DNA from 2 places in the Sulfitobacter indolifex genome. Region 2 is predicted to be linked to the other one. Evidence: riboswitches for the same ligand, from Rfam matches in the RefSeq annotation. Region 2 holds a riboswitch; the other holds the start of a gene.
What was found. A riboswitch is a leader RNA that binds a small molecule or an ion and turns the genes downstream of it on or off. The one in region 2 is predicted to bind thiamine pyrophosphate.

Region 1 (3,795 bases), 1.5 Mb from region 2:
CGGCGGCCTCGACCAACCCGAAGGGATCGGGCTGCAGCGTGTCGGCATGGCCGATGACCTCCAGCTTGATCCAATTCGTCTGGAAATACTCCCGCGCCATCTGCGCGGTGGTGATTGCCTCACGCGCCGAATGGCAGCCGGCAGTATTGGGCAGCAGATGCACGCCAAGCCCGCGCACCATGTCCCAAAACGCCTGACCCGCGCCCTGTTCGCGGCGCAGTGAAACGGTCGCGACAGGTGCGGCGCTCTGGCGAAAGGCGGCCTCCATCACCGCCGGTGACGGGTAGCGCGCGGTGCCCAGCATCAGCGGCAGGGGCAGGGTGGTGCCGTAAAAGTCGCGCATCACTCAGCCCCCCTGCATGGCGCTGAGCACTTCGAGCCTGTCGCCGTCGTTCAGCATCGTCTCGCCCCGCGCGCCTGCGGGGACGAAAGTGCCGTTGAGCGCCGTGGCGACTTTCGCCGCGCCCCAGCCAAGCTCCGCCAAGACCGCATCAAGCTGAGAAGCCGCGACCTCACGCGCCTCGCCATTCACTTCAATTTTCACGGAATAGATCCCCCGTTGTCGCTGTTGCAAGAAAGGCCGCAGCCTGTTCGGCCAAGGCCGGTGCCATCAAAAACCCATGCCGAAACAATCCGTTAAGGTGCAGCACTGCGCTGCGTTGCACGATGCCGGGAAGGTTGTTGGCAAAAGCCGGGCGCAGGTCCGCGCCCATCTCGACGATCTCCCCTTCGGCAAAGCGCGGGTCGAGCGCATAGGCCGCCGAGAGCAGTTCCAGCGCCGAGCGCGCGGTCATTTTGGCGCGGCTGGCGCTCTCAATCTGGGTCGCGCCCAGCATGAATATCCCGCTCCCACGCGGCACCACATAGAGCGGGTGACGCGGATGGAGCAGGCGGATCGGGCGGGTGAGCGTAACATCAGGCGCGCGCAGCAGGATCATCTCGCCGCGCACCGCACGCAGGCCAGCCAGGTCCGCGCTGGCGGCCATGCCACGGCAGTCGATCACCGGGCCTGCGACCTCCGATGGGGTGAGGGGCGTGGTCTCGACCTTCACGCCCTCGCCAGCGAGCGCCTGTGTCAGATCATGCAGGGCTTGGCGCGGGTTCAGATGCGCTTCGTCGGTGAAGAACAGGCCGCGCCGGTGGCGGGGGGCAAGGTCTGGCTCAAGCGACGCGATGGCGTCCGCATCGCAGGCGGCATGGCCCTCGGTTCGGGCCGCGAAACGCTGGATTTCAGCGCGGTCGCGTTCGGGGGCAAGGACCAGCGTGCCGCGTCGGGTCACCTCGGTCACTTCAGACCACATGTCAGCGGCACGCTTCCCATGGCTCACGACCGCAGGCTCGCTCAGCGCCCCTTCGCAAAAGGGGGCAAGCATCCCGCCGGCCCACCACGAACACCCATGCGGGCCGGGCGGGCCTTTGCGGTCGACCAACCGAGGCCGCAGCCCTTGCGCCAGACAGGCCCGCGCGGCCCAAAGCCCCGCAACGCCCCCGCCGATGACGGTGACGTCACTCATCGTGCCAGATCGCGTGGAAGTGGTGCACCGGGCCGTGGCCGCTGCCGATGTTGAGGGTGTCGGCAACCGCGATGGCGCGTTGCAGATAGGTGTGCGCAGCCTGCACGGCGTGCGGCAGCGTCTGCCCCCGCGCCAGACCTGCGGCAATGGCGGCGGAGAGGGTGCAACCGGTACCGTGGGTGTTCGTGGTGTGCTGGCGGGGGGCGCTGAGGCGTAGGGTTTCGGCCGTGGTGATCAGCAGGTCCACACAGGTCTCCCCCGTACCATGCCCCCCCTTCATCAACACCGCGCCGGGACCGGCCGAGAGCAGAGCACGGCCCTGTTCCAGCATGGCGGCTTCATCGGTAGCCTCCTGCGTGTCGAGCAACCGAGCGGCCTCGGGCAGGTTCGGGGTCAGCAGATGAGCGAGGGGCAGCATCCGGTCGCACAGGGTCGCCACCGCTTCGGGGGAAAGCAGCGCATCGCCGGATTTCGCCACCATCACCGGGTCGAGCACCACGGGGGCGCGGCAATTGGCGAGCCCGTTTGCGACGGCATTGATTGTCTCAGGATCGCCCAACATGCCAACCTTGACCGCGCCAATCGCCAGATCATCGAATACCGCCGCCATCTGCGCGCGGATCATCGCGGGAGAGATCATCTCGACCCCGGTCACAGCGCGGGTGTTCTGCGCCGTCACGGCGGTGAGCACGCTGGCCCCGTAAACGCCAAGCGCGCTGAAGGTCTTGAGATCGGCCTGAATGCCTGCCCCGCCGCCACTGTCAGAGCCCGCAATCGTCAGTGCTTGAAACGCCATATGGCCCCCATTCGTCAGATGGGCCAAGGGCATGTGGATACGGGATAAACGACGGGCCGCATGGGGCCGATGCTTGGTTCCGTTCCCTACGCCGGTACGACCCGGATCAGGTTCGATGGGTCGGTTTTCACCTCTCAGCCTTGCGGCACCCCAACGGATTGCGGGCAGGCTAGCGAGGCGGGGTCGCGGGGTCAACTGGTGACGGTTACTTTATGTGTTTCGTGTGAATTTCAACTTCTTGCGCGATTTACTTCATCCAGAGCATGAAGATTTGTTAATGAAAATCACGCGACTTGGGGATCACGCGCGCGTCGCGGGGATGGGAATGCATCGCCACCTGACCGGGCAGCGGATGGGTCGGATGATCGCCCCGCGTGGTGATGCCGGGCATCGGCGCATCCGACAGCGCCGCCAGCCGGTCAGAACGGTCTTCTAACCGATCGGCCACCACATGGATCACCCGCCCATCGGTCTGCACGCGGCCCTCCACGACCAGCAGACGCGCCGCCATGATCGTGGGACGGTAGAGCTTGAACATATTGGGCCAGATCACAAGGTTCGCGACCCCGCATTCATCCTCCAGCGTGATGAAACAGACGCCCTTGGCGCTGCCGGGTTTTTGGCGCACCAGCACCAGCCCGGCGAGCTTGACCCGCCGTCCATGCCCCATCCGCCCCAAATCGCGGGCCGAGGAAAACCCCTGCGCGGCAAGGCTGCTGCGGTAAAAGGACATCGGATGCGCTTTAAGTGAGAGCCGCAGCGTCTGGTAATCGGCGACCACCTGTTCGGCTTTCGGCATCACCGGGAGCGTCACCTCAGGCTCCGGCCCCTGAGACGCCGCCTCGGCATGGTCAAAGATCGGCAGAGCAGGCGCGTCGCGCAGCCCTTGGCTTTGCCAAAGCGCTTGGCGCCGGTCGATCCCCATGCTGCGCATCGTGTCGGCGGCGGCCAATTGGCGGATCGCCTTGGCGTCGAGGCCGGCCCGGGTCTTGAGGTCTTCGACATCCGTATAAGGCGTCTCGCGCCGGTCCATGATCCGCGCGGCGGCTTTCTCCTGCAACCCGTCCACCATGCGCAGCCCCAGCCGCAGGGCAAAGCCCTCGCCACAAGGCTCCAACGTGCAGTTCCAATCCGAGAGGTTCACATCCACGCCGCGCACCTCAACCTGATGCTCGCGCGCATCGCGCACAATCTGCGCCGGCGCGTAAAACCCCATCGGCTGCGAGTTCAGCAGCGCGCAGGCAAAGGCCGCCGGGTAGTGGCATTTCATCCAGCTTGAGACATAGACCAGCTTGGCAAAGCTCGCGGCATGGCTTTCGGGGAAACCGTATTCTCCAAAGCCTTTGATCTGATCAAAACAACGCTGCGCGAAGACCGGGTCATAGCCGCGCTTGGTCATCCGGCCCACCATCTTGTCCTGCAGCTTTTCAATCGTCCCGCGCGAGCGGAAGGTGGCCATGGCCTTGCGCAGCTCGTTGGCCTCAG
Region 2 (3,795 bases):
ACGTCTCGCGAAGGCGCGGCACCAGGATACGCAGCACGAAGGGCAGCGCCATCAGCGCGTTCACCAAGGCCGTGACCGGCAAGCTCAGCCGTGCGGGATCCAGCACTGGGTTGATCATGATGAACCATCCCGTGCCGATCATCAGCGGTGAGGCGGCGAGGCCCATCAAGCCAATCGCCTCCACCCCGCCGCGCCGCCGGGTGGCGATCCACCCCGCCATCGGCAGGGCCAACACGGCAAGCACCAGCACACTTAGGCCCGCTACCAGAATGCTGTTCAGCGCGGCCTGCCAAACCGAGGGTGGCAGCTGCCCTACCCCCGCCAAACCACGCAGCACCACGGCCCCCAGTGGCAGCAGCAAAAACAGCGCGGCAAGCATAATCACGGTGATGTCGAGCAACCGCTGTCCTCCGCCCAGCGCATCCCACCGGCGCAGAGGGCGGTCCAACCCGCCGCCCAAGCTGATCGGCGGGATCAGCCAAAGTGCCGCGACCGCCGCTGCGCCAGCCAACGCGAGCTGCACCACCGATAAAAGCGCGGCGCGGCCCAGATCAAAATCAAACCGAAACGCCTGATAGATCGCCAGTTCGATCGTCGTCGCACGAGGTCCGCCGCCCAGCGTCAACGCCACGGCAAAACTCGTCAGGCAAATCACGAAAATCAGCGCCGCCACCCCAGGTAACACCTGCCGCAGCATCGGCCACTCTAGCGCCAGAAACACCGCACGGGGCGTCATCTGCAGCTGCCCGGCCAGCCGAAACCGCTCGGACGGGATGCTCTGCCAGCCTTGCAGCAAAAGCCGGGTCGCCAGCGGAAGATTAAAGAAAACATGCGCCAGAACCACGCCATGCAGCCCGTAGATCGACACGGGCGGGAGGCCAAGCGCCCCACCAAATTGGTTCAGCAGGCCCGAGCGGCCAAAGACCGTCAGCAACCCCAACACCGCAACGATGACTGGCAGAATAAAGGGCGCGCCGAGCAGCGTAATCAACGCCCCACGCCCCCAAAACCGCCGCCGTGCCAAGGCGCGGGCGACCGGTACCGCGAGCAGCACAGACAGCACCGCCGACCACACCGCCTGCGTGACAGTAAAACGCACCGCCGCCCAGTCCGCCGCGCCGAGCCCTGCCGCCACATCGGCCGCCATGAAAACGGCGACCAAGGCGGCAAGGATCAGGCCCGCGACCAGAACGGCGGCGAAAAGCCCCGTCTTGCTGCTTAGCGCGACAGCGCGGTCAGCCATTCGTTCAAGGCCTCTTCACGGAGCGCGGGTACATCGGCATTGGGCACCAACAGCGCCTTGCCGGGTTGGATCATCCCTTTGAACCCTTCGGGCAGACCACCCTCAGGCGTTACGGCAGGATACATCCAGTTGGTCGTCGGCAGCACCGATTGCGCCGCGTTGGACACGAGGTACTGCAGGAACTGATCCGCCAGTTCGGGCTGATCTGATCCCGCGAGCTTTCCCGCCACTTCGATCTGCATGTAGTGGCCTTCGTCAAAGAGGGCGGCAGTTTTGCTGTCATCCTCTTCCGCGATCAGGTGATAGGCGGGCGAGGTCGTGTAGCTCAGCACCATGTCGGCTTCGCCTTCGAGGAACAGACCGTAAGCTTCGGACCAGCCTTTGGTGACCGTCACGATATTATCCGCCAGCCCTGCCCAGACCTCGGGGGCCTCATCGCCATAGGCCGCTTTGACCCACATCAACAGACCCAGACCGGGGGTCGATGAACGGGGGTCTTGGATCACGATCTTCAAATCACTCTCGGCGAGCGCTTTGAAATCTGCAGGAGCGTCAAGATCGGTGCCATGAACAAAGGCGAAGTAGCCCCAGTCATAGGGGACGAAGACTTTATCTTCCCAAGCGATCGGCAGGTCATATTCTGCCTGCAACTCGCTCGGCGCGAAAAGCTCAGTCTCCTTCGCTGCCGCGACAAGGCTGGTGTCGAGCCCCAGCACGATATCCGCGTCAGAGCGGGCGCCCTCAAGCTTAAGCCGCGCCAGAAGTGCCGCGCCATCGCCCATGCCGACGAATTTCAAATCGCAGCCGCACTGCGCCTCAAAACCCTCTTCGATGGCCGGGCCGGGGCCCCATTCGGTGACGAAACTGTCGTAGGTATAGACTGTCAATTCAGGCGTTTCCGCCCATGCAGCCGATGCGCCCAAGACGCCCGCAGCAAGTGTAAGATACTTCATTGCATCCTCCTTTTGCGGCGAAAGGTAAAAGGTGGATGTCTGTCCGGACCTTCCCTCCGCCGGTGTTAACCGGTTCAGGTTCAACGGGTCCGCACAACACGTACATCTCAGCCCAAAGGCCCCCCGAGGTAGCGTCAGGGGTAGATCGGACCTGTACAATTGGCAAGGCAAATCCCCTTGAGGCAGGGCGCTGCCCCGGCTAAGGGTTTGACAACAGGAGGTCCGCCCATGTCGATCAACAGCTTTGGCCATCTTTACCGGGTCACCACATGGGGCGAGAGCCACGGGCCCGCCCTTGGCGCCACGATTGATGGCTGCCCCCCCGGTGTGCCGATTGACGAAGCAATGATCCAGCAGTGGTTGGACAAGCGCAAACCCGGCCAGAACAAATACACCACCCAGCGGCGCGAGGCCGATGAGGTGCGGATACTCTCGGGCACCTTCGAAGGGGTGACCACAGGCACGCCGATCCAGCTGATGATCGAGAACACAGATCAACGCTCCAAAGACTACGGCGACATCAAGGACAAGTTCCGCCCCGGCCACGCCGACATCACCTATTTCCAAAAATACGGCATCCGCGACTATCGCGGTGGTGGCCGTTCCTCGGCGCGCGAAACGGCGGCGCGGGTGGCGGCGGGTGGCTTGGCGCGCGAGGCGATCAAGGCACTGGCCCCGAACCTACAAATCACCGGCTATATGGTGCAGATGGGCCCTCATAAAATCGACCGCGAAGCGTTCGACTGGGATCAGATCGACCAGAACCCCTTTTGGGTGCCCGACGCCAAGGCGGCAGGCGACTGGGCCGATTACCTCGACGGGCTGCGCAAATCGGGCAGCAGCGTGGGTGCGATCATCGAATTGACTGCGCGCGGCGTGCCTGCGGGGCTCGGCGCACCGGTCTATGGCAAGCTCGACACCGATCTGGCCGCCGCGATGATGAGCATCAATGCCGTCAAAGGCGTGGAGATCGGCGAGGGCATGTCAGCCGCGATGCTGACGGGCGAGTTGAACGCGGATGAGATCACCATGGGGCCGGAGGGGCCGGAGTATTCCTCTAACCACGCGGGCGGTATCTTGGGCGGTATCAGCACCGGACAGGACGTGGTCGTGCGTTTTGCGGTCAAACCGACCTCCAGCATCCTGACCACGCGGCGCACCATCACCAAACAGGGCGAAGAGACCGAGATCATCACCAAGGGCCGCCATGACCCCTGCGTCGGTATCCGCGCCGTGCCGGTGGGCGAGGCGATGATGGCCTGCGTGGTGCTAGATCACCTGCTGCTACATCGCGGGCAGATCGGCACCAACCGCGGACGGATCGGCCCCGAAGCATAGGGGTGCAGGCATGAGGACCAGAGTATGAAAGTCGATGATTTCTCCGCCCGCCCTGCCCTTGGCGTCGGACTGAAGATCACGGCGATCCTGCTCTTTACCTGCATGTCGGCAATCATCAAATCGCTGGCCGACGACGTCCCGGCGGGTGAGTCGGTCTTCTTCCGCTCCTTCTTTGCCATTCCGGTGATCCTGATTTGGTTGGCGCAACGCGGCAAACTGAAAAGCGGGCTCAAGACCAAGAACGCGATGGGCCATGTCTGG

Region 1: linked by a shared signal. The riboswitch ahead of thiD (bifunctional hydroxymethylpyrimidine kinase/phosphomethylpyrimidine kinase) and the one ahead of thiB (thiamine ABC transporter substrate binding subunit) in region 2 are both predicted to bind thiamine pyrophosphate.

The regions. Positions count from the first base shown of each region.
Region 1 is NZ_CP084951.1:1,962,743-1,966,537, reverse strand. Features, by position in the region: gene DSM14862_RS09595 (thiazole synthase) at 1-343, opposite strand, end outside; gene thiS (sulfur carrier protein ThiS) at 347-544, opposite strand; gene DSM14862_RS09585 (FAD-dependent oxidoreductase) at 534-1,514, opposite strand; gene thiD (bifunctional hydroxymethylpyrimidine kinase/phosphomethylpyrimidine kinase) at 1,507-2,310, opposite strand; TPP riboswitch at 2,377-2,473, opposite strand; gene DSM14862_RS09575 (error-prone DNA polymerase) at 2,585-3,795, opposite strand, start outside.
Region 2 is NZ_CP084951.1:203,549-207,343, reverse strand. Features, by position in the region: gene DSM14862_RS00970 (thiamine/thiamine pyrophosphate ABC transporter permease ThiP) at 1-1,243, opposite strand, end outside; gene thiB (thiamine ABC transporter substrate binding subunit) at 1,219-2,196, opposite strand; TPP riboswitch at 2,231-2,332, opposite strand; gene aroC (chorismate synthase) at 2,425-3,534, shown strand; gene DSM14862_RS00955 (DMT family transporter) at 3,559-3,795, shown strand, end outside.